One region of the Brevibacterium sp. K72 genome, then DNA from elsewhere that is predicted to be linked to it. Evidence: predicted binding sites of a transcription regulator. Region 1 holds the regulator's gene; each other region holds the start of a gene.
The links. The regulator LexA, encoded in region 1, represses DNA repair genes until DNA is damaged. The targets are predictions, from matches to a motif close to TCGAACANNTGTTCGA.

Region 1 (8,051 bases):
ATCGCGGTGTCCTCGACGGTGTGGTGGACGTCAATGTGGGTGTCGCCCTTGGCAGTGACGTCGAGGTCGATGAGCGAGTGCTTCGCGAGCGCCGTGAGCATGTGGTCGAAGAACGGCACGGTCGTCGCGATGTCCGCCTTGCCGGTTCCGTCGAGATCGAGGGCGACGGACACGGTCGATTCCGATGTCGACCGCTCGCGCTGGGCCTGCCTCATAGTGAGCCTTTCGTCGTGTGCCGCGCCGTCATGTGCGGCGCGGATGCTGCGCTTCCCATTGTCCCAGGGTCACCGCCCGGCTGAGAACCGGGGCGACCTGCGGCGACTCAGTGGGCGCTGAGCAGGGTGGAGGGATCGTCAGCGACGATATCGTTCATCGCGGCGAGGAACGCGGTCGTCTCAGCTTCTGTCCCGGCATTGACTCGGGCATGGTGCGGGATGCCGATGTCGCGGATGAGGATCCCCCGGTCGAGCAGCTTCTGCCACAGTTCGGCCGGTTTCGCGATGCCTCCGAAGAGGACGAAGTTCGAATCACTCGGATGGACGGTGAAGCCGAGTTCGGCCAGACGGGCCGAGATCGCGTTCCGGGAGTCGATGAGCCGGTCGACGTTGCCGAGGAGGAGATCGGCGTGCTCGAGCGCTGTGCACGCGAGCACCTGGGTGACGTCGGAGAGGTGGTAGGGCAGGCGGACGAGGCGGAGGGTGTCGATGAGTTCGGGGGCGGCGATCGCGTAACCGAGCCGCAGACCCGCGCATGCGAACGCCTTGCTCATCGTCCGGGAGACGACGAGACGAGGGCGGCCTGCCAACAGGGTCATCGCCGAAGGCAGCGCCGGGCGGGAGAACTCGGCGTACGCCTCGTCGACGATGACGATGCCCGAGCAGTTCTCGTACGCGGCTTCGATGACGTCGAGGCCGAGCGAGGTGCCCGTCGGGTTGTTCGGGGTGCAGAGGAAGACGATGTCCGGGTCGACGCGGGAGACTTCGGCGGCGACCGCCTCGGCGGTGAGTCCGTAGTCGTCGTCGCGCTCGGCATGGATCCATTCGGCACCGGTGCCCGTCGTGATGAGCGGGTGCATCGAATAGCTCGGGGTGAAGCCGAGTGCGGTGCGTCCGGGACCGCCGAAGGCCTGGACGATGTGGGAGAGGACCTCATTCGAGCCGTTGGCGGCCCAGATCATCTCAGGATGCAGCTCGACGGCCGTGCCCGCGCGCTCGTTGACACCAGTCAGATAGTCGACGAGGTGCTCGCGCAGTGCCGTGAACTCACGGTCCGGGTAGCGGTTGAGTCCGGCCAGATGAGTGTCGACGGCCGTGCGCATCGCCTCGACGACGACGTCCGGAATCGGATAGGCGTTCTCGTTGACGTTGAGCTGGACCGGCACGTCGAGGTGCGGGGCGCCGTAGGGCTCACGCCCGACGAGGTCGGAGCGGACTGGCAGAGACTCGATGTTTCCCACACAGCGATTTTAGCGCTGGGGAACGTCGAGGCTCTGGCCGGGGTGGACGACGGGCGAGGACAGGTGGTTGAGCTCGACGATGTCGGCGACGACGTCACGGGTGTCGCGGTCGAGGCCGAGGTTCGAGGCCACCGTCCACAGCGACTCGCCCTCGCCGACGACGACGGAGTCCGCGGCGACGCCGATGACCTCGTCACCGCCGACCGCCTCGGCGGTGAACGTCTGGGTCGAGAAGAAGAGCGTGCCGCCGACGATCGCGAGGGCGCACACGGCGGTGCGGAGCAGACGCACGGCACGGCGGCCGCGGTTGGTCAGATGCAGTTCCTGATTCATCACAGACATCGCATTTACCTCTTTCTTCGTACTATTCCACCCGCAATGGGTAGAACGTCTGTTCTATTCAACACATCATTCGAACAAATGTCCAGTCCATCTCGAACATTTATGAGACAATGAGGGAGAACCAGCGTTGTTGATCGATCTCGAACAACCATCCCAGGCGGCACTGACACGAGGTCTCTCGAGGCGGTTCAACCGGTGGGAAACGGCGGGATTAGAACGAAGGGGAAAGAGCAATGGTGCAGAGCAAACGAGGCAGAGGCAGGCCGCGCAACGAGGATGTTGCCAGCGAGATCGCCGCGGCCCGCAGCGAAGAGGACGAGGTCGAGATCCCTGACGGTCCGACCGGGGCCGGGGACTTCCGTCTCTCCCCCCGACAGCGGCTCGTCCTCGAGACGATCGAGCGCGCCGTCGTCACCAACGGCTATCCGCCGAGCATGCGCGAGATCGGCGAGGCGGCGGGTCTCGCCTCGCTCTCGAGTGTGGCCCATCAGCTCTCCCAGCTCGAGCGGCTCGGCTACGTCCGCCGCGACCCCAAGCGCCCGCGGGCGATCGAGGTCGTCAATCCCTTCGAGGAGGAGGAGGCCGAGCGCGCGAAGTACGAGGAGCTCGCGAACAACACTGTCCAGGTCCCCGTCGTCGGCCGCATCGCCGCCGGTGGTCCGATCCTCGCCGAGCAGGAGGTCGACGACGTCTTCTCCCTGCCCACGCAGGTCGTCGGCTCCGGTGAGATGTTCCTCCTCAAGGTCGTCGGCGATTCGATGATCGAAGCCGCGATCTGCCACGACGACTGGGTCGTCGTGCGCAAGCAGCACACCGCTGACAACGGGCAGATCGTCGCCGCCCTCCTCGACGGCGAAGCGACGGTGAAGACCCTCAAGCGCAAGGCCGGGCGCCAGTGGCTGCTGCCGCAGAACAAGGACTACGACCCCATCGACGGTACGTACGCCCAGATCATGGGCCTCGTCGTCGCCGTCATCCGCCGGCTCTGAGGTTGGGTTCCTCGCGGGCCTCTGCGGGTGGGCTCGCCCCTCGCCGAGGCGGCTGACCGGAAACGCGAATGCCCACGACCGTTGGTGGTCGTGGGCATTCGGCGTGTCTGGGGCGCCTCGGCGGTCGGGGCAAGGGTGTCTGGGGCGAGTCGGCATGCTCCGGCAGGCGGGTGACGGCTGGCGTGCGTGTCGCCGCAGGCCTCGCGCTCTGCCGACCGGCACCTCGAGCGACAAATCATCCCCGTGCAAGCAGCGGATTTAGCGCTACGGGTGCGGGGTGTGAAACTGTGCGGAGGTTTTGCCGCTAAGGGGAGGTTTTACCGCCGAGGGGAGGTTGTGCCACTGCGGGGATGAATGGCCGCCTCGGGGCTGACACGAACCGCCCCTATATGCCCGTCATGGAGTCGGCAGTCGAATAGCCCTCCGTCCACTCCCCGTCATGGAACAATGCGACCAGGGTGAACACCATGGCGAGACCGCCCAGAACGAAGAGCACGATCGGCCAGACGTTGAGATATGTGGCACCCATGAGCAAGCCGATTCCCCCTCCGGCGAGAAGGACGACACCCGAGAGGAAGCACGGCAGCCAGTATTTCCGATAGGGCTTCTTCTTCCGCTTGCGAGCCATGGCGCGAACTTTACCACCCGGCCCCGCGCCGTCACTTCTTCGCGGCGTCCTCGTCCTTCGTCGCGGCCAGGCGCCCGAGTGCTGTGCGCACGACCGCCGGATCCGTCGTCGGCCACATCTGCGGCATCGAACTGACGAGGTAGCCGGCATAGCGGGCCGAGCGCAGACGCGAGTCGAGGACCGCGACGACGCCCTTGTCCCCGGTCGACCGGATGAGCCGACCGGCACCCTGCGCCAGACGCAGCGCGGCATGCGTCGCGCTCACCGCCATGAACCCGTTGACCCCGCGCCGGTCGGCGTCCCGGGCCCGCGCCTGCATGAGAGGGTCGTCCGGGCGCGGGAAGGGGATCCGGTCGATGATGACGAGCCGGTTCGTCCGGCCCGGCACGTCGACGCCCTGCCAGAGGGACATCGTCCCGAACAGGCACGCCTCGTCGTCGGCGGCGAACCGGGAGACGAGCGACGGCAGACCGTCGTCGCCCTGGAGGAGGATCGGCAGATCGAGCCGGTCCCGCAGGTGCTCGGCCGCGGCATTCGCAGCCGCGCGGGACGAGAAGAGTCCGAGCGCCCCGCCCTTCGAGGCTGTGACGAGGGCTTCGAGTTCGGCCAGCGCTTCCTCGCTCAGCCCGCTGCGACCGGGTTTGGGCAGGTGGGAGGCGACGTAGATGATGCCCTGCCGGCCGTAGTCGAACGGCGATCCGGCGTCGAGGCCGTCCCACCTCGGCGAGTCGGGGCCGACGAGACCGAGCGAGGCGGCGACGGCGTCGAAGTTCCCGCCGAGCGACAAGGTCGCCGAGGTGGCGACGACGGTTGACTCTTCGAAGATCCCGTGCCGCATCGTCCCGGCCACGCTCAGGGGCGCGACGACGAGGTTCGTCGTCTCCCGCTCGCGGAAGGTGCTGCGGCTCAGCCACACGACGTCGTTCTTGCCGGGGTCGCAGAAGCGTTCGGCGAGTTCGAAGATCTCCTGGCACCGGGCCTTCGCCATCTGCCGGCCGGCGTCCGCGTCCTCGCTGCGTCCGCCGATGTCGTTGATGATCTGCCGGGCGGAGTCGCGGATCTGCGTGAGCGCGAGGGCGAGGGGTTCGGGCAAAGAGAGCATGAGCCCTTCGCTCACCCCGGCGGTGGCGCGTTCGAAGGCCGCCGAGGCGGTGTCGAGCATCGCGGTCACGCCGTCCTCGACCGTGGTGTGCTTGCGCACCGCCGAGGTGGCCGCCGAGAGCATGCCCGTGTTGATCTGGCCGGACAGGGCATTGGTCACCCGGTCCTTGAGCTCGTGTGCCTCGTCGATGATGATGACGTCGTGTTCGGGCAGGACGGCGTTCTCCCCGAACGCGTCGATCGCGAGCAGGGCATGGTTGGTGACGACGATGTCCGCCTCGGCGGCGGCGTTGCGGGCCTGTTCAGCGAAGCATTCGGTGAAGAGCGGACAGTTCGAGCCGAGGCAGTCGAAGGCGTTGACGGAGACCTGCGCCCACGCTTTGTCGCTGACGCCGGGGATGAGGTCGTCCCGGTCTCCGGTCTCCGTGGTCTTCTCCCACGTGCGGATGCGTTGGATCTCCTCGCCGAGGCCCGACCGGTCGGCGGGCTTCCGTCCGGCGGCGGCATCGGCGCCGAGGTCGAAGAGCATTCCCTCGTCCTCGTCGGGGTAACCGCCGGCGAGTTTGTGCTTGCACACATAGTTCCGCCGCCCCTTGAGCAGGGCCGCCTTCGGCAGCGGGTCGAGGGACTTCTTCACGGATTTGAACAGGCGCGGGAGGTCACGGTGGATGATCTGCGTCTGCAGGGCGAGCGTCGCCGTGGAGACGATGACCTTCCCACCGGTGCGGCTCGCGTACTCCGCGGCCGGCACGAGGTAGGCGAGCGATTTGCCGGTTCCGGTGCCGGCCTGGACGAGGAGGTGGATGCCCTTGTCGAGCGACGAGGCGACCGCCTGCGCCATCTCGGTCTGACCCTCACGGGTCGACCCGCCGATGGCGCCGACGGCCGCAGAGAGCAGGTCGGCGACCGAGCTCACTCGCCGATGACCATGTCAGGCCGGCGGAACTCCTCGAGTTCGGCGGCGAGCTCGGCCGGGACCTTCGCGTGCATGCCCGTGCCGCCCTCACCGTGTTCTTCGTGATCGACGGTGCCCAGCGCATAGATCTTCGAGACGAGGTCGCCGCGCTCGTAGGGGATGAGCACGGAGACTTCGATGTTCGGCGACGGCAGCTTCTCCTCGATCGTCTCGACGAGGTCGGCGATGCCCTCCCCCGTCGTTGCGGAGACGAACCGGGCGCCCGGGTATTCGGCACGCAGCGCCGTGACCACGGTCTCGTCAGCGAGGTCGACCTTGTTGAAGACGAGGAGTTCCGGGATGTCACCGGTGTCGACGTCCCCGAGGACCTCGCGGACCGCGCGGATCTGCCCCTGCGGGTCCGGGTGGGAGGCGTCGACGACGTGGAGGAGGAGATCGGAGTCCGAGGCCTCTTCGAGCGTCGACCGGAACGCCTCGACGAGCTGGTGGGGCAGGTTGCGGACGAATCCGACGGTGTCGGTGTAGGTGAACGTGATGCCGTCGGAGGTCCGGGACTGTCGCACCGTCGGGTCGAGAGTCGCGAACAGGGCGTTCTGGACCATCACCTCGGCGTCGGTGAGCCGGTTGAGCAGGGACGATTTGCCGGCGTTCGTATAGCCGACGATCGCCACGGAGGGCACATGGTTGCGTGCGCGGTTCTTCCGCTTCGTGTCCCGGGCGGGCGCCATGCCGGCGATCTGGCGGCGCAGCTTCGCCATCCGGGTGCGGATGCGGCGCCGGTCGAGTTCGATCTTCGTCTCACCGGGACCACGTGAGCCGATGCCGGCACCGCCGGCGACACGGCCACCGGCCTGCCGGGACAGCGATTCACCCCAACCGCGCAGACGCGGGAGGAGGTATTCGAGCTGGGCGAGTTCGACCTGCGCCTTGCCCTCACGGGACTTCGCGTGCTGGGCGAAGATGTCGAGGATGAGCGCGACGCGGTCGACGACCTTGACCTTGATGACATCCTCGAGTCCGCGCCGCTGGCTGGGCGCGAGTTCGGAGTCGATGATCACGGTGTCGGCGCCGACGGCTTCGACGATCTCCTTGAGCTCGGCGGCCTTGCCGCGGCCCAGATACGTTCCCGGGTCCGGCTTGTCGCGGCGCTGGACGATAGCGTCGAGGACTTCGGAGCCTGCGGTCTCGGCGAGGGCGGCGAGTTCGCGGATCGAGTTCTCGGCTTCGTCGAGAGTCGTGTTCCACAGTCCGGCGAGGACGACGCGCTCGAGCCGGATCTGTCGGTATTCGACCTCGGTGACATCTTCGAGTTCCGTCGAGAGGCCCGCGACGCGGCGCAGGGCGGCACGCTCGGCGAGGTCGAACTGCGATTCCTCGTCAGCGGCGGCTTCCTTCGGGCTCAGCGCCTGGGCACCTCTGGCGAGGACACGGTCGAGCATCGCTTCCCGACGCTCTTTGTCAGTGGACGTCATTCATTCCTTTGTTCGTGGCAACCGCTGTACACGAAGTACAACGCACATGTGCGTCCATCTATTCTCCCACAGCCGTTTAGACTGGGACGGTGTCGGAGCACTATTTCACCGAGAGCCCCTCGAGCCAGGCCAAACGCCGCGAGATCACCCTCGATCTCGCCGGTCGCACCGTGAGTCTGGAGACGATGAGCGGGACCTTCTCCCCCACCCGTCTCGACCCCGGCACGGCGGTGCTGCTCAAGCATCTTCCCGATCCCGAACCCGGCGACCTCCTCGATCTCGGGTGTGGGTGGGGTCCCATCGCCCTCCATTCCGCGTTCCAGGCCTCCGACGCCGAGGTGGACGTCCGAGTGTGGGGCCTCGACGTCAACTCCCGGTCCCTCGAGTCGACCGCGGCGAATGCGGCCAGGCTCGGCCTCGATTCGGTCCGCACCGTCACCGCCGACGAGGTGCCCGCGGATGTGCAGTTCACGACGATCCGGTCGAATCCGCCGATCCGCGTCGGCAAGGACGTCCTCCACGAGCTCCTCGAGACGTGGCTGCCGCGCCTGGCCCCGGGCGGGCGCGCCGACCTCGTCGTGTCGAAGAACCTCGGCGCCGATTCGCTGCTCACCTGGATCCGCGAGATGCTCGGCGAGGGGTTCACCGCCGAGCGCACCGCCTCGTCGAAGGGCTTCCGGATCCTGACGATCCGCAGGGACGCCTGAGCCTCCCCCGCCGACACGGGCTGTTCCAGCAGGTCATCCCCCGCCGAGGCGGTCGCTCAGTCGATCGTGCCCGTGGCCACGAGCACGGCCGGACCCGCGAGGGTGACGGTTCCCTGGTCACCGCCCTCATCAGGAGTGATGCCGATGCGCAGGCGTCCCCCGGGGACGTCGACACGCCACTGCAACGGTGAGGTCGGTCCCGCCCAATGGTGGGCGGCGATGGCCGCCGCGCACGCCCCGGTGCCGCAGGATCGGGTCTCGCCGACTCCGCGTTCGGACACCCGCATGCGCAGAGCGCCTTCGCCTCCGGCGAGGTCGCTGCGGGCCGGTTCCATGACGATGAACTCGACGTTCGACCCTTGCGGGGGCACGGGGTCGAGGACGGGAGCGTCACGGAGGTCGGCTGCGGAGAGTTCGGCCGCCTCGGCGAGGGCGACGAC
Region 2 (8,051 bases), 1.7 Mb from region 1:
CTACGTTCACGTGCCTCGTCGTCGAGGACCACGCGCACGCGTCCGCGTTGGTGACCGCGCTGGTGACCCACGCGCGGGGGCGCACGACCGAGGACATCGTCGTCGCCCCGCACGCGGTCGACCTGTTCGAGGGGACGATCCGCTCGAACATCACCATGCTCCCCGGTGAGCGGACCGCCGAGGTCGATGTCGAGGTGCTCACCGCCTCGGGCACCGACGAACTCCTCGACCTCGTCGAGGACGGGCTCGACCATCGGATCCTCGAGCTCGGCGGCAACCTCTCGGGCGGTCAGCGCCAGCGCATCGCTCTGGCCCGCGCGCTCCACACGGGGCCGCAGCTGCTCGTCCTCGACGAACCGACGACGGCGGTCGATGCCGTCACCGAGGCGCGCATCTGTGCGGGACTGACCCGGCTCCGGCGCTCGTCGGAGACGACCGCGACGCTCCTGTTCACGAGCTCCCCGGCCTTCCTCGCCGCCGCCGACTCCGTCGTCTTCGTCCCGGCCTCCGGCCGTGTCCGCGTGGGCGCGCACGCGGATCTGCTCGACGTTGAGGCCTACCGGACGGCGGTGACCCGATGAGCGCGACGACGACCCCGACCACCCTGCCGATCGCCACGAGACGCGAGGCCTTCGCGCGCCTGACCCCGCTGCTGCGTGCCCGCGGCTGGTGGATCGTCCTCCTCGTCGTCGCCGGGACCGCGAATGCGGCGGCCGGGCTCGTCGGACCGTGGGCGATCGGTCGCCTCGTCGACGAGCTTCCCCGCGGTGCCGGCGCCGAGGTGGTGTGGCAGAGTGCGATCGCGGTCGCGATCGCCGGCGTGGTCATGGCGCTGGGGACGTGGATCGGGGCATGGGCGCTCGCCCGGATCGCGATGCCCGTCGTCGCCGAGCTGCGCACCGAGGTCGTCGAATCGGCGCTGTCCCTCGAGGCGCAGAAGGTCGAGCGGACGGGCACCGGCGACCTCGTCTCCCGAGTCGCCGACGACTCCCGGATGATCAGCGAGGCCGCCGCGCAGGTGCTGCCGATCATCGTCGAATCGCTTCTCGTCGTCATCGTCTCGGCCGTCGGCATGGCCGCCATCGACTGGCGGCTGGGGATCGTCGGGCTCATCGCGCTGCCGATGTACTGGCTCACGCTTCGCTGGTATCTGCCCAGGTCGGAGCCCATCTACCGGGAGCAGCGGGCCGCGTTCGGCAGGCGAGCCGGGCGCCTCCTCGGCGGGTTGACCGGAGCGGGGACGCTGCGTGCCTTTCGCGCCGAGGCGGGGGAGCTGCGCCGCATCGATGCGGCCTCCGGTGAGGCGCGGGACCTGTCGATCGGCGTGTTCCGCTTCCTCACCCGGGCGTTCAGTCGGAACAACCGCGCCGAGGCGGTCGTGCTTTCCCTCATCCTCATCGCCGGTTTCGCGCTCGTGTGGTTCGGGGAGTCGACCGCGGGTGCGGTGACGACGGCGGCGCTCGTCTTCCACCGTCTGTTCAACCCGATCGGGGCGCTCGTCGGCCTCTTCGACCAGGTGCAGTCCGCCGGTGCGTCCCTGACCCGGATGGTCGGTGTCATCATCGAAGCCGAATCCTCGCCGAGGCGGGAAGCCGGGGTCGATCGTGCTGCCGGTGGCGCGGACGGCCTCAGTGTCTCCTCGGGCTCTTCGGTCCGACCCGGCCCGACACTCGTGCTCGAGGACCTCTGGTTCACCTATGACGAGGATCCCGCCTCGGCCCATCAGGTGGTCAGAGGAGTGAGCCTGCGCATCGAACCCGGTGAGGTCGTCGCCGTCGTCGGCACGACCGGAGCCGGGAAGTCGACGCTGGCGCGGATCGCTGCCGGCCTGTCGGCGCCGACGCGAGGTCGAGCCGAACTCGTCGTGACGGGCGGAGACCCTGCTGCTGGCGAGACATCCGAATTCCGCGTCTCCTTGGACGCGCTTTCCGAACCGGTGCTGCGCTCGCACATCGCGATGGTCGCGCAGGAGGTCCACACCTTCGCCGGGACCGTGCGCGACAATGTCGCCCTGCCGGTGCCCGGCGCCGGGGAGGATGAGATCGCCTCGGCTCTGCGGGCAGTCGGTGCGACGTGGGCGTTCGAGCTGCCCGATGGGCTCGAGACCGAGGTCGGCGACGGAGGGACACGGCTGAGCCCGGTCCAAGAGCAGTCGCTGGCACTGGCGAGGCTGGTGCTCGCCGATCCTGATTTCGCGATCCTCGATGAAGCGACTGCCGAGGCCGGGTCCGCCGGAGCCCATGTCCTCGAGCAGTCGGCCAGGGCTGCACTTGAAGGCCGCGGTGCCCTCGTCGTCGCCCATCGTCTGAGCCAGGCCGAAACGGCCGATCGGGTTCTCGTTATGGAACATGGCCACATCGCCGAAGAGGGCACGCATGCCGACCTGGTGGCGTCGGGTGGTCGGTACGCCCGTCTGTGGGAGGCGTGGTCGGGTTAGGCTGCTCGTGCGGAACACATGGACGTGTGCCGATCACGTGGAAGTGTGCAGGTCACTGTGCAGGTCTCATGGGGAAGGGAATCAGAACGGCGGTGGTCCGCCGGGATCCCAGACCCAGCGCTTCTTCCGCGGCTTCTTGTAGATGATGTTGCCCTCCGCCGGGACCCATCCGGCCGCTCCGTCTCCGCCTGCGGGCTCCGGGCATTCATCGGCGAATCGTTCGTCGCCCGGTGACGGCGGCGGTTCCTGCCCATCATCCGAGTCGATCGGATCTGTGACGATGGCCTGCATGAGGCGGGCCTGCTCGACGTCGACAGGGTTGTCCCCTGGAGAGAAGATCGCTTCCACACCGTGGGCGAACCGGTATTCGAGCACGCCGGGACAGTCCATGCGCACCGCGTATCTGCAGTCGGTCTTCGCCTGGTGGTGGAGCTTGCACATCGGGTGGAGGTTGCCGAAGACTGTCAGCCCGCCTGAGGCCGGATCATCGTGGTCGAACGGGATGATGTGGTCGACTTCCGACGTCTCTGCTCGACGCCGGCATCCGGGCACACTGCACCATTGCCATTGGGCGACGAGCGTCTGCCTCACCTGAGCGGGAATGTAATAGGACATCGCCTTCGCATCGATCGGGGTGCCGGTCGCGGGATCGGTGAGGATACGGGTCCACGTCGAGCACTGGCCGGCGATCGTCCGAGCCATCTCCGGCGGGACGGGCGAACCGTCGGAGAACGTGCCGGGCAGATCGGCGAGGCCGGCGAGCGAGATGAAGGGCACTGTGGTGATCATCTTCGACTGGCCGCCGAGCCAGAACGGCGTCGTCGGCATCGTCAGACCCAGGTAGAACGCGTATCGGCCCTGTTCGTCTGGATCGGAATCCTCGATCCGGGTCAGTTCCCCCTGCCTTGCGTCCGGAGAGCAAACGGAACCATCCGGTCCATCGTCATCCGTCGATCGAGCACCGTCATCCGTCGATCGAGCATCGCCGACCGTCCGGTTCTCCGTATCGGGACCAGTGCAGTCGACTGCGGGCGCACCGCCGACGGGTACTGCACGGTCGACAGGAATGACATTGCCGAACGAATCGGTGGCTGCTGCCTGGGCAGGAGCAGCTGTCGGTGCGTCGTTGAGACTGCCGGCCGTCGGGGCGACGGGATCACCCTCGTCGACACGGACGCCGCCGAGGCTGCTGGGGTCGATTCCGACGGATCCGACGGCAGTGCCGATCGCCTCGGCGATGTCATGGACGGTGCGGGCATTCTCCAGGTCGAGAGGGATGTCGCGGCTCGAGTTCTGCCCGGTGTCGGTGTCGTGTGCGCGGATGTGGATGCGAGCCTGCGGGATGGTGCGGGTGATGATGTCGAACATCAGGGCGTCGATGCTGCGGTCGTCGTCGATGATCGCTCCTGCGGGCATCTGGTCGGTGAACGCCGCAGTGTTGCCGTTGCGGATGGCTCTCGCGAAGGCCTCGATGCGCAGGTAGCACGCTTGAAGTTCGGCTGACGGTCCGGTGAGCGTCAGGCACGCGGTGCCGTCGGGGAAGGTGGTGATGCCGACTCGACGACGCTCATGGGCCGCCTCGGTGCGCTCCTCCTCGGGCTGGACGATCGAGACCTTGAGCGAGAGCGACTTCCTGAAGGTCTCGACCGTGATGTCGGCTCGCCGCTCTTCGAGGTAGCAGTCGATGACGGTGAGGCGCTGGAATTGGAGGTCTTGGCACATGCGGGTCGCGGCGATCGCATGCTCGATGGTGAACTCCCCGGCAAGGCAGCGGGCGTAGAACTTCGGAAGCCCGTGGACGAGGGTCATCGCCGCAGTGACGTGAGCGTAGGTCGCGGGGATCGTCGAGCCCCGGATCGCCGAGAGCTCGGCGATGTCCTCGGTATGGGAGAGGGAATGGACCCACCCGTAGATGGTCTGGGTCTCCCGGAACTTCGGGAACCCGGGGAGGGGCGCCGGGACAGTGAAATCAGGCACCGAGGTGGGGGCGGCTTCGGGATCCCCGGCAGCGGGTGAAGGAGCCGGGTCAGGGTCGACCTCGGAGACCCAGTCGGCGTCGGAGCCGTGGGTCCGGGCGTGACGGCGGGCGGTCTCGGTCAGCGATGCGTGCCGGTACGGGGATTCCGGAGAGGGGTTGAGGAGATCGAGGTGAGCGATGACATCGTGGAGGAAGAGGGATGCGGTCGTCTCCCATGCGGCCAGCTGCGCGCGATCGCAGGCGCTGTAGACGGAGAGCGCATCAGCATAGGGGGAGTCAGGATCTACGCGGAGGCGGCGAGGATCGGGAGGCTCGTCATCGGCGGCACCGCAACCGGCCCCTAGGGGGTCCGAAGGATCCTTCATCGCCGTTCACCTGCCTTTCCACGTCAGTGTGGATCGTTACCCTTAGTGTAGAACGCGTCACGAATCGTGTCAATACATTTTTCGAAACTGATCCGAACGAAAATTTGTTTGAATTCATGATGCTCAGCGAAAATCGCAGGCTGACTCTCGCGAGATCGGGCTGCGTTCGGGGCCTCGATCGGGGGCTGCGATCGGGCGCGCCGGACGTTCGGCCACGCCAGAACCGCTCGGCACGGGCGCACGAGTACGCTCGGCACGCGCGCACGAGAACGCCCTCCCACCTCGGCGAGCGAGGGGAGAGGGCGGTGGAACCGGCCGCAGGGGAGGCGGTCAGTCCTCCTGGTAGGCGTTGTCGATGGTCTCGGGCATGCCGTCGATGACGTCGACCTCTTCGACGCCGTCGTCAGCGAGGGCGTCGACGTCGAGGTCGTCGCCGCTGAGTTCGGCGACCTCGGAGTCGTCGTCGCCGTAGGAGACCATCTCGTCGCCGTCGCGATTGCCCTGCTCTGCGGCGGTGATCGGGTCGGTGTCGAGGTCGCCGTCGAGCGCGGGGGCGTCCTGTTCGTCGTCCCAACCCGCATCGTCGATGAGCGCATCGTCGGCACCTTCGATGCCGGTGCCCTCGGGACCTTCGGCGCCGGGTTCGATGTAGGGCTCGTCCTCTTCTTCGGAGTCGGCTTCGAAGTCGGGATCCTCGGCGTCGGCCTCGGCCGCGTCCGCGGTCTCTTCGAGTCCGTCGAGGTCGACGCCGGTGGGCTCGGCGTTGTCCTCTTCCGTCTCCTCCGCATCGAATTCGTCGTCCTGCGTGAGGAAGTCGGCGTCGTCGGTGGGATTCTCGCTCATGATCGCTCCTTGAATCGGGTCGGTTTCACCTCATTGTCGCACTGTTCCCCGCACGTGCACATGGGTGCTCTCGCCGGTCGCAGCGGTCGGCGCGATGGCAAACCATCGGCAGTGTGGGTTGCCGTTCGCAGCGGCCCGGGCTGCCGTTCGCGGTCGCTCGGCTGACTTTCCCCCGTCCGCGATTGTCTGGGCTGACTCCCACTGTCCGCTGCGGCCTGGGCCGTCGTCCGCGCTGGCTGGGCTGCCGTCCGCGATTGCCCGGGCCGTCGTCCGCGCGGCCTGGGCTGTCGTCCGTGTGAGCCCGGCTCGTCGAACAGCGCAGCCGCATGAGTCCCGCGTTCGTCGGTGCGAAGCCGCACGCGTCGAAATAGAACTCGCGGAGGTGATCGTCGAAGTCGACGTGGAGCCACTCGCAGCCGGCCGCGGTCGAGTGCTCGCGCGCGATCTCGATGAGTCGGCGTCCGATGCCTCGGCGACGGGCGCGCACGGCGACCGCTGTGTCCTCGATGAACGCGTGGACGCCGCCGTCCCAGATGATATTGACGAAGCCGACGAGCCCGACGGCGTCGCGGGCCGTCACCCAGCCGAGGCTGAGCGCCTCGAGGTGGGTGAGCCAGTCGTCGTCGAGGACCCGGTGCTCGAACGCCTCGGCGTGGAGGATGTTGATCTCGTCGTTGGTCACCTCGCCGCGCCACTCGAAGGCGAGAGACCGATCTGTGACAGGGGCAGAGCCGTCAGGAGTGGTCATTGCATGGGCCCTTCTCGATCGGTGCGTTCATGAGCGCATGCTAGCGCCACTGCGCGAAGTCCGGGACAGCGTTGAGCGAAGTCCGGGATTGTGCAGCGCAGATCGCGGCACTGCGCAGCACACGTCCGCGAACCCCGGCGAGTCAGCATCGGCATGATTCCCGCGGCATGCGGCGAGCCCCGCGAGGATCCGCGGGGCTCGCCGTCGGTGGCAGTGAGGCTGGTTCAGGCGCTCAGCCCACTCACACCACCGCCCGGTCTGATTCGATCGTCGCCCGCTCCGGCGCGTCGGTCGCCCGCTCCGATGCGGCGGCTGCCTGGTTCGGTGCAGCGGCAGCGCCGCTCCGCGCGGCCGACGTGTTCTGCGCGGCCGACCCGCTCTGCGCGGCCGACTGCGGTGAGGCGAGGATCGCATCGAAGACGCGGTTGAGCTCGTCGGCGGCGTCGGCCACGGAATCGATCGACCGGTAGGCGACGTAGCGGTCCGGGCGCACGATGACGACGCCCTCCGAGCTGATCCCGCGGTTCTTCATCCATGCCATCCGCACATCGACGTAGTCGCTGCCTTCGAGCCCGACGGTATGAGCCCTGATCCGCAGGCCGCGGTCAGCGGCGATCTGCTCGGCGGCGGCGACCCAGTCGTGACCGTCTTCGCCGGCAAGGACGAGGAAGTGTCCGCCGTCGACGAGACTGCTGAGGGCGAAGCGCTCGTTCGACTTCTCGACGAAGGCATGGGGGAGCGGATGACCCGGTTTCGTCGACGGTTCGTAGAGTCGGACCGCGTCGATGGGCACATAGTCGGGAGAGCCGTCCGATACGACTGCGGTGGAATCGTAGCGGTACCCGAACTCGACGTTGTGGTGGCGGAACTCCATGGTCTGCGTGCCGATCGCGCGGTTGAGCGCGTGGCGCTTCTCTGCGGCGTTGGGCTTCGAGTCGTCCCAGATGGGTTCGAGCTCCGCCCAGTTCTCAGCCGCGGAGGCCTCCGGAGAGAGGTTGAGGGCTCGGTCGATCGTGAAGTGATTCATCGCCGAGGCGACCGCAGCGTTGACGTTGTCCTGATCGACCGGCTTGCGTTCGGCTTCGTAGGAGTCGAGCAGTGCATCGCCGGCTCTGCCCTCGAGCACGAGAGCGAGCTTCCATGCGAGGTTATAGCCGTCGTGGATCGCAGAGTTGAGTCCGAGGCCTCCGGTCGGCGGGTGCCGGTGGGCTGCGTCCCCGATGATGAAGACGTCCCCGGCGCGGAACCTCTCCGCGACGACGCCTTCCATGATCCACGGTGACACCTTGTGGATCTCGAGCGCCGAGCGATCGACGCCGAGCACCGTGCAGAGGCGGGCGATGACCTGGTCGTCCGTGAGCGCCTCGGCATCATGGGTCGCATAGTCGAGGTGGACGACCCACTCCTCGGACTTCGTGCCCCAGTGCTCCGGGCCCATGGCCACGAGGACTCCTGAGGACCATGATCCCCCGAACTCAGGGTTGACGAGCCAGCGGATGAGCACATCGTCGTCGAGGGCCCATTCCGAGAGGTCGGCGGAGAAGTGGACCGAGACCATCATCATCAGGTCCGTCGGTCCGGTCATCCCGACTCCGAGGGCCGGACCCACCGTGCGGCCCCGGTCCGCGGCGATCGCATACCGGGCGCGCACCGTGTATTCGGAGCCGGAGTCCTTGTCGA
Region 3 (8,051 bases), 1.0 Mb from region 1:
CGCCCTCGGGCGTCTCGACCGCGGAGACGAGCTCCGTGGAGAACCGCAGGTCGGCCCCGAAACTGCGGGCCGCCTCGGCGATGACGGGTTCGAGGATGTGCTGAGGGATGTTGCACATCGCGCTGGGACTGGCGATCTCGTAGTCACCCGAGCGGGCGCTGCCGGTGCCCCACGTCTCGAGACGGGCGATCTCCTGCCCGGCGAAGCTCGTCGCCCAGACGTTGTTGCGCATGAACGCGTTCGGGGTGGCCACGGCGATGACGTCGTCCTCGATGCCGAGATCGCGGAAGACCTCCATCGTGCGCTGGTTGGTGATGTGCGCCCGGGGCGAGTGCGCGGTCGTCGGATAGCGGGTGATGGTGATCGCGTCGATGCCGTCGCGGGCGAGGATCGCCGCGAGCGTGAGTCCGGTCGGGCCGGCCCCGACGACGAGGACATCGGTGCGGGAGGGAGCGGGAGGAGGGGTCATTGCTCGTTCTCCTTCGGACGAGAATGCGGACGGGGCGACCGCCTCGGCGAGGGCGGGACACCGTCGCGCCGATTCGGTATAATTAATCATGATGAATTTGTGGCTTCAAGAGTGCCCGGTCAGGGACCGTGATGTCAAGCACGTCGGGTAACCTCGTGCCAGGCACTGTCGAGCAGAGGGGAGAAGGACGATGACGAGCGAGACCAGAGCCCTGACGACCTCGCCGGTGGACAGGGCCGTCGCGCTGGTCTCGGACCGCGCGAGTCGCCTCGAGCCGGGACAGCGACTGGGGACGAAGGGCGCCCTCCAGGTCGAGTGCGGCGTCTCGAAGGGGACATTCAACGAGGCCCTGCGCCTGCTCCAGCATCGGGGGATCATCACCCTGCGCCCCGGGCCCGGAGGCGGACTCTTCGCCGCCGAGCCGACGCCGATGGCCAGACTGGGCAACTCGCTGCTCGCCCTCGACGCCGACTCGACGACCGTCGAGGACGCGATGCGGGTGCGCGACTCGCTCGAACCCCTGCTCGCCTCAGATGCCGTCGACCACGGCTCGCTCAAGGACGTCCGGGATCTCTGGGAGCACATCGGGCAGATGCGCGCTGCCGTCGAGGCCGAGGACGCCAACCGGTTCCTCGAGGCGAACTGGGGACTGCACCGGCGCATCGCCGAGATCACTCCGAACCAGTTGCTGCGCTCGATCTACCTCAACCTCATGGCGATCATCGACGACCACACGCTCGACGTCCTGCCCGTCGCCGACACTCCGCTCGAGTCATTCATCGCCGAGCGCCTGCAGCTGCACATCGACATCGTCGAGGCCATCGAGGCCCGCGACCATGACCGAACCGCCGAGCTCATGCGGGTGCACGCGGGAGGCTGAGCGCCACCGCACCGGGCGCACCGGTCGCGACCGGGGCCGACCAGCGGTCCTGACCGGGGCTGAAGGCGGACCGGGACGGACCCCTCGATAGACTGGCTGGCATGTCGAGGATCTCCTGTCCGACCCTCTCCACTCGGGTCGTCACCGCCGCCGAGGCGGCCGCGTACATCACCGACGGCGACCGCGTCGCCATGAGCGGGTTCACCGGCTCCGGCTACCCCAAGGCCGTGCCCGGCGCGCTCGCCGAGCACGCGCGGGCCGAGCATGGCGCCGGGCGCGACTTCCGCGTCGAACTGTGGACCGGGGCATCGACGGCACCGGAGCTCGACGGGGTCCTCGCCGAGGCGGGGGCGGTGAGCAAGCGCCTTCCCTTCCAATCCGACCCGGCGATGCGGCAGTCGATCAACGACGGGAAGACCGAGTACATCGACACCCACCTCAGCCATTCCGCGCAGCAGGCGTGGTTCGGCTTCTACGGCAACCTCGACGTCGCCGTCGTCGAGGTCGCAGCGATCCTGCCCGGCGGTCTGCTCGTGCCCGGCAGCTCTGTGGGCAACTCGAAGACGTGGCTCGACCTCGCCGACAAGGTCATCCTCGAGGTCAACTCGTGGCACCCGCGTGCGTATGAGGGATTCCACGACGTCTACTACGGCACGAGGCGACCGCCCGAGCGCCTGCCGATCCAGCTGCTCGAGCCCATGCAGCGCATCGGCGATCCGTATCTGCGGGTCGACCCGGCCAAGGTCGTCGCCGTCGTCGAGACGCACAGCCCGGACCGGAACCTCCCGTTCAAGCCCGTCGACGAGGACTCGAAGGCGATCGCCGCCCACCTCGTCGACTTCCTCCGCCATGAGATCCGCGCCGACCGTCTGCCGCCCTCCCTGCTGCCGCTGCAGTCGGGGGTCGGCAATGTCGCCAACGCCGTCATGGCCGATCTCGCCGACAGCGAGTTCGAGGGGATGCGCGCCTACACCGAAGTGATCCAGGACGGGATGCTCGATCTCATCGACTCCGGCAAGCTCACCTCGGTCTCGGCGACGGCGTTCTCGCTCTCGGCCGAGCGGGCGGCGGACTTCAACGCGAACATCGAGGCGTACAAGGGACGGATCCTCCTGCGCACCCAGGAGATGTCGAACCATCCCGAAGCCGTCCGCCGCCTCGGCGTGGTGGCGATCAACGGGATGGTCGAGGCCGACATCTACGGCAACGTCAACTCGACCCACGTCATGGGGTCGTCGATCATCAACGGCATCGGCGGGTCCGGGGACTTCGCCCGGAACTCCTACCTCAACTTCTTCGTCTCGAACTCGCTGGCCAAGGGCGGGGCGATCTCCTCGATCGTGCCGTTCGCCAGCCACATCGACCACACCGAGCACGACACGCAGATCCTCGTCACCGAGCAGGGACTCGCGGACCTGCGCGGCATCTCCCCGGTGGCCAGGGCGAGGCGAATCATCGCGAACTGCGCCCACCCGGACTACCGCGACCGGCTCGAGGACTACCTCGAGCGGGCGATCGCAGCGAACCCGCACGGGAGGCACACGCCGCACCTCCTCGGCGAGGCCCTGTCGTGGCACGAGAGGTTCCAGGCGACCGGGCACATGTGAGTGCGCCTGGACGGGGATGCCGGGCGAGCGGGGTCGCCGTGTTTGGCATCGCCTCGGCGGGAGTCGCTTCGAAGGGGGACCGGGAACCCTCCACTCTGTAATACTGCGCCGCAAACCTGTCCACCATGGATAGTGCGGATGGGACGAGCGTCACTAGAGTGTCTGAGCAGGCCGGACCGAAGAAGGGTGCCTGAAGACCATGACAGAGAAGTCGAACCAGCCGGACTCCGCTTCCCGCGGAGCTGCTTCCGATCCCGCGACCCCGGCGAGCACCACCCCCTCGGTGAGTGCCACAATCTCGGCGGGCACCACCGCCGACCTCACAGATGAGGCCCTCACCCCGACGGTCGACGCCGTCACGCAGGCGGCCGTCGCAATCGTCGAGGCTTTCGCAGCGACCGACACCGATGCGTACTTCGCCGGTTTCGCCGAGGACGCCTCCTTCATCTTCCACCCCGAGGACCACCGCCTGAACTCCCGAGCCGAGTACGAAGAGACGTGGCAAGGCTGGCTCGCCGACGGTTGGTCGGTCGTCTCGTGCGCCTCGTCCGACCCGCTCGTCCAGACGTTCCCCGGCGGTGCGGTCTTCTCCCACACCGTCGATACGACAGTCGAGACCGGGAGCGGCCGGGAGTCGTATCGGGAACGGGAGAGCATCGTCTTCCGCCACCTCGGCGAGGGTCATCTCATCGCGATCCACGAGCACCTGTCCACGGTCCCGGGCGACGACGGATCGGCCTCCGCTGACTCGGTCACCTCCGACGGCCAGGGCAGGGCAGCCTCGGCGAGGTCGGGCGACGCACCCGGCACCGAGGCGGTCGGTCGATGAACTGGTACCGCAGACTCGAGGAGAAGGTCGGATCCGACACCGACAGTTCGCAGGTGGTGCGGGGGCGGCTGAGCACGGGTCGGATGTTCATGATCTGGCTGGCGGCGAACCTCGTGGTCACGACGATGCTCACGGGCACGCTCTTCGTCCCCGGCATCGACTACGGGACCGCGATCGTCGTCATCGTCGCGGGGACGGTGACGGGGACTGTCGTGCTCGTCCTCGTCGGCAACATCGGCACGCGTACGGGACTGGCGACGATGGCGATCACCAGGGGAGCGTTCGGCCCTACTGGCAGCTACCTGCCGGTCGCGGCGAACGTCGTCATCCTCATGGGATGGAGCTGGGTGCAGGCGATGCTTGCCGGCATCAGCGTCAACTACGTCGTCGAGCAGACGACGGGATTCTCGAACCCCATCCTCTTCTCCGTCCTCTGTCAGGCGCTCGTCGTCGGGCTCGCGATCCTCGGTCACGAGGGGATCGAGAAGGCCGAGCCGTGGTTCGCCCTCCTCATCCTCCTCGTCATGGCCTACGTCTTCGCCACGGCCTTCATCGGCCACGCGCCCAGTGAATACGTCTCCATCCCCGCAGATGAGAGCCTCGGATTCACCCCCGTGCTCGCACTCGACATCGTCATCGCCACGGCGATCTCGTGGACGGTGCTCTCCGGCGACCTCAACCGGCTCGCCGGCAGTCAGAGGGCCGGGATCGTCGGTTCCGGCCTCGGCTACATCACCTCGACCGTGCTCGCGATGCTGCTCGGGCTCACGGCGTTCAGCTTCATCATCCTCGATGGAGGCACCGCCGAGCCCTTCGACCCCACCGCACTCGCCGACCGCTTCGGCTGGCCGCTCGCGATCGTCATCTTCCTCTCTGTGATGGCGACGAACACGATGGTCGTCTACGGCATGGTCAACTCCGTGCTCGGCGCGAAGAGCGGGTCGCGGTTGCGCTTCCTGCCCGTCGCCCTCGTCCTCGGACTGATCTCGATCGTCGGATCGACGTGGCTCGCGCTGCTCGACCAGTACACCGACTTCCTCACGATGATCGGCGCGTTCTTCGTCCCCGTGTTCGCGATCCTCATCGCCGACCACTACATCATCAAGCGCGGCGTCTACACGAGCGACATCCTCCGCGACGATGGCGGGATCTACTCCTACGTCCGCGGAATCAACTGGGCAGCCGTCATCGTGTGGATCATCGGAGCGCTCGCCTCCTACCTTCTCACCTATGTGTGGCCGAGTCCGCTGGGAGCGACGATCCCGTCCTTCGTCATCTCGTTCCTCCTCTATCTCGGGCTGTCGTGGTCGACGCGTTCCCGTTTCGCCGAGGCGGCCGACCGCTGACATTCGGCGTGTGCCCGTCCGCGGGGTGGGGTTCCTTGGGCGGGTGGACGTGCGGCGGTGGAGTTCCGCTGGTGGGTGATGCGCCGAGGTAGGGGTTCGTGGGCGGACAATGTGTGGAGGTGGGGGTTCGTCGGCCGGCGATGGCCGAGGTGGGGGTTCGTCGGCCGGCGATGGCCGAGGTGGGGTTCCGTGGGTCGGCGATGGCCGTTGCTGCCGCTGGAGCATCAGTCGGGTGGAGGCGGATCCCGGTAGCCCTGTACTCGGCCGCCCTCGACCCCGGGAGCTTTCGACCCCGGGAGTGAGGCGGTGCTGCAGCGGGGTAGGGAGGCGGCGCTGGAGCGGTGCCCCGGCAGCCCTGAGCTTCGGTGACCGTGGTTCCCGGCAGTGGGGCGCTGTTCGGTGATGTGGCCCAGAACCCCAGCAGTGGGACAGTGCTGGGGCGGTGCAGTGACGCAGTGCTGGGGCGGTGCGTCCAGGCAGCCGTGAACTTCAGTGACCCGGCAGTGCCGGATCACGGCGGTGCGTGCTGAAACTGCGATGCTCGATCTTATGTCAGTGCCGACTGCAACAATGGGTGACATGGAACAGCAGCAGGGATCGGATGGACTGAAAATACTTGAGAGTATTTTTCAATCAGGTATTCACATTGTCTGTTCGAATCAGTTAGTATTGACGTACTAGGAAGTTCGATGCGATCAGCACTTCTCGACAAAGGCGTCCGAGGCAGGTGAACCACCGTGAAAGGCATCCCGTCAGGAAACGGGCAGTCTGCGAACAGCGCAGCGGCCTCACCTCGTGATGCCCGTCTCGGCAGCGGACCTGCCGGTGGTGACGAGGGCGCGGAGCACGGCTCGCACACCCGTTCTCAGACGACCGTCCGCCTCGATTCGAGCTCGAGTGCGCTCGCTGTGATCTCAGCGGAATCAGACCAGGTGCAGCTCAAGGTCCTCGAAGCGACCGCCGGCCTCACCCTTGAACGAGCTGTCCGTGCGTGGGGCAATGCCGTTCCCGACGGCGACTCGCCGTTCCGGATCGCGACCATCGCCGCCTCTGTCGCGCGCAGTCTCGAGCGTGACGGCCGCGGCGAGAGTGACAATGAGGATAGCGGTCAGGAAGACGGCAGCGTTGACGAGGGCATTGTCGGACCTGCAGTTATCGATCAGGGTGCTGACGGCGACTGTATCGACGGCGTGGGCAACTGTACCTCCCCACGCGATTCCCAGTGCGAGCCTGCTACAGGTGACCTTCTCAATTCGACTGTCGACACTGTGTCGACGTTCACCTTGTCGTCGAACCGCTTAGCCTCCTCATCGGACGGCGCTGCTTCCTCGTCGGACAGTGTTAGAGCGTCCTCGGACCGCTCCACTATGTCGTCGGGCCGTCCCCCTGTACCTGCCCCGCCTGATTCTCGCCGTGACCCTTTCGGCCCCTGCGCGGACCCCGAATGTCTGGTGTGTACAGGTAAGGCCTCCCCGCCTGCGGCATCCACCGAGCTTGTCATCATCCGTCAGTCGCCGACCGAGTTGCTCTCATTTGATGCCGACTTCAGCGCACAGTGGTCGCTGCTCGCATCGATGCAGACGGAGACGATCGCGAGCGCAGCCTGTGAGATGCAGGATGGTCGAGAATCGGATAGTCCTGGAGCATCGGCGGGCACTGACGCGGACGCCGAATGCGAGAGCGACGGTGAAGCCCAGACCGACAGTGATCGCCTCGACTTCCCGGACTTCGGCCTCGACACGGACATGTCGGTCTGGATCAGCGACAACGTGCCCGCCGAGGATGTCGCTGAGACCGCCTCGATCCTTGGCCTGTCTATCGCCAAGACCTACCGTCACTTGGGCATCGCGATGACGATCATCCACGGACTGCCGCGTTTCGCTGACCGCGTCCGGGCAGGCGAGTTCACCATGGCTCATGTCCAGGCGGCTGCCGACCTCTGCCGAACCGTAGCCTTCAGGTATCTTCCCCGGATCGACGAACATCTCGCCGAACGACGCGCAGACGTGACCTGCGACCGGCTGCGCACGGCGCTGCGCAAATTCATCACAGTGCTCCAGCCGGCCGAGGACCGGTCGAAGACGGCCGCCGAACGCCGCCGCGTCGACTTCCAGACTTACAAGAACGGATCGGCGTGCCTGTCACTCATCGGTCCCACGGATGAGCTCTACGCCTGCTACCGACGAGTCGAAGCAATGGCGCGGGCAGTGCGAGCACGTCGTGGGGCTGCATTCGACCTGCCACCTGGTGTGGAGATCGCCGATGAGCGTTCGATCCAGGCTCTCGAGTACGACATCCTGTCCCGGCCTCAGCCCAGACTCTGCATCCGAGTGCGATCGATCGATCCGGTCACCGGGGTGCAAACCGAACGCGAAGAGCCGCTCCTCGATGACGAGGGAAATCTGCTCTTCGACATCGACTCCGACGGAGCCATCGTCATGCACGACGGGCAGGTGGCCGCCATCGGCGCCGGAGGCGATGGGAGCCTCCGCGCCGCCGCATCTGGCGTCGCTGGGGATGCGGTCGGAACTGACGACTCACGGTGGGGGAGCGCATTCTCAGCCTCCCCGCTCAACGGTTCGCGGATCATCGACAGCAGGGTCGTCATCGCGATGCCCACGCATCACTGGTGGCTCTACTGGCAGGCCGGCGTGGTCGTCACCGTTCCGTTCCTCACCGTCTGCGGTGAGTCGGATCTTCCGGGCGTTCTCCCCGAAGGATCGCCGATTCCGGCTGAGACCGCTCGACGTATCGCCGGCTACAGCTCGACGATGACGAGGATCCTCACCGATCCCGCCACCGGCACTCCACTTGATGCGAAAGCGACGACGTACCGGATTCCGAACAACGTCCGCAGGACACTCATCTCCAAATGGGCAGTCTGCTCCGTTCCCGGGTGCACTCGCAAAGCGGTCACCTC

Region 2: ACQ1RG_RS07330 (HNH endonuclease signature motif containing protein) is a predicted target of LexA. The motif match lies at 4,877-4,892, and genes of this name have one in related genera.
Region 3: ACQ1RG_RS10485 (HNH endonuclease signature motif containing protein) is a predicted target of LexA. The motif match lies at 5,761-5,776, and genes of this name have one in related genera.

Annotation. Positions count from the first base shown of each region.
Region 1 is NZ_CP191582.1:3,393,259-3,401,309, forward strand. Features, by position in the region: gene hisB (imidazoleglycerol-phosphate dehydratase HisB) at 1-215, opposite strand, end outside; gene ACQ1RG_RS15285 (histidinol-phosphate transaminase) at 323-1,456, opposite strand; gene ACQ1RG_RS15290 (LysM peptidoglycan-binding domain-containing protein) at 1,466-1,789, opposite strand; gene lexA (transcriptional repressor LexA) at 2,032-2,787, shown strand; gene ACQ1RG_RS15300 (hypothetical protein) at 3,173-3,415, opposite strand; gene ACQ1RG_RS15305 (ATP-dependent DNA helicase) at 3,447-5,432, opposite strand; gene hflX (GTPase HflX) at 5,429-6,904, opposite strand; gene ACQ1RG_RS15315 (class I SAM-dependent methyltransferase) at 6,994-7,611, shown strand; gene dapF (diaminopimelate epimerase) at 7,668-8,051, opposite strand, start outside.
Region 2 is NZ_CP191582.1:1,668,220-1,676,270, forward strand. Features, by position in the region: gene ACQ1RG_RS07320 (ABC transporter transmembrane domain-containing protein) at 1-581, shown strand, start outside; gene ACQ1RG_RS07325 (ABC transporter ATP-binding protein) at 578-2,437, shown strand; gene ACQ1RG_RS07330 (HNH endonuclease signature motif containing protein) at 2,519-4,780, opposite strand; gene ACQ1RG_RS07335 (hypothetical protein) at 5,111-5,623, opposite strand; gene ACQ1RG_RS07340 (GNAT family N-acetyltransferase) at 5,649-6,371, opposite strand; gene ACQ1RG_RS07345 (FAD-dependent monooxygenase) at 6,613-8,051, opposite strand, start outside.
Region 3 is NZ_CP191582.1:2,344,002-2,352,052, forward strand. Features, by position in the region: gene ACQ1RG_RS10460 (FAD-dependent oxidoreductase) at 1-469, opposite strand, end outside; gene ACQ1RG_RS10465 (FadR/GntR family transcriptional regulator) at 660-1,349, shown strand; gene ACQ1RG_RS10470 (acetyl-CoA hydrolase/transferase family protein) at 1,451-2,956, shown strand; gene ACQ1RG_RS10475 (YybH family protein) at 3,156-3,785, shown strand; gene ACQ1RG_RS10480 (purine-cytosine permease family protein) at 3,782-5,131, shown strand; gene ACQ1RG_RS10485 (HNH endonuclease signature motif containing protein) at 5,869-8,051, shown strand, end outside.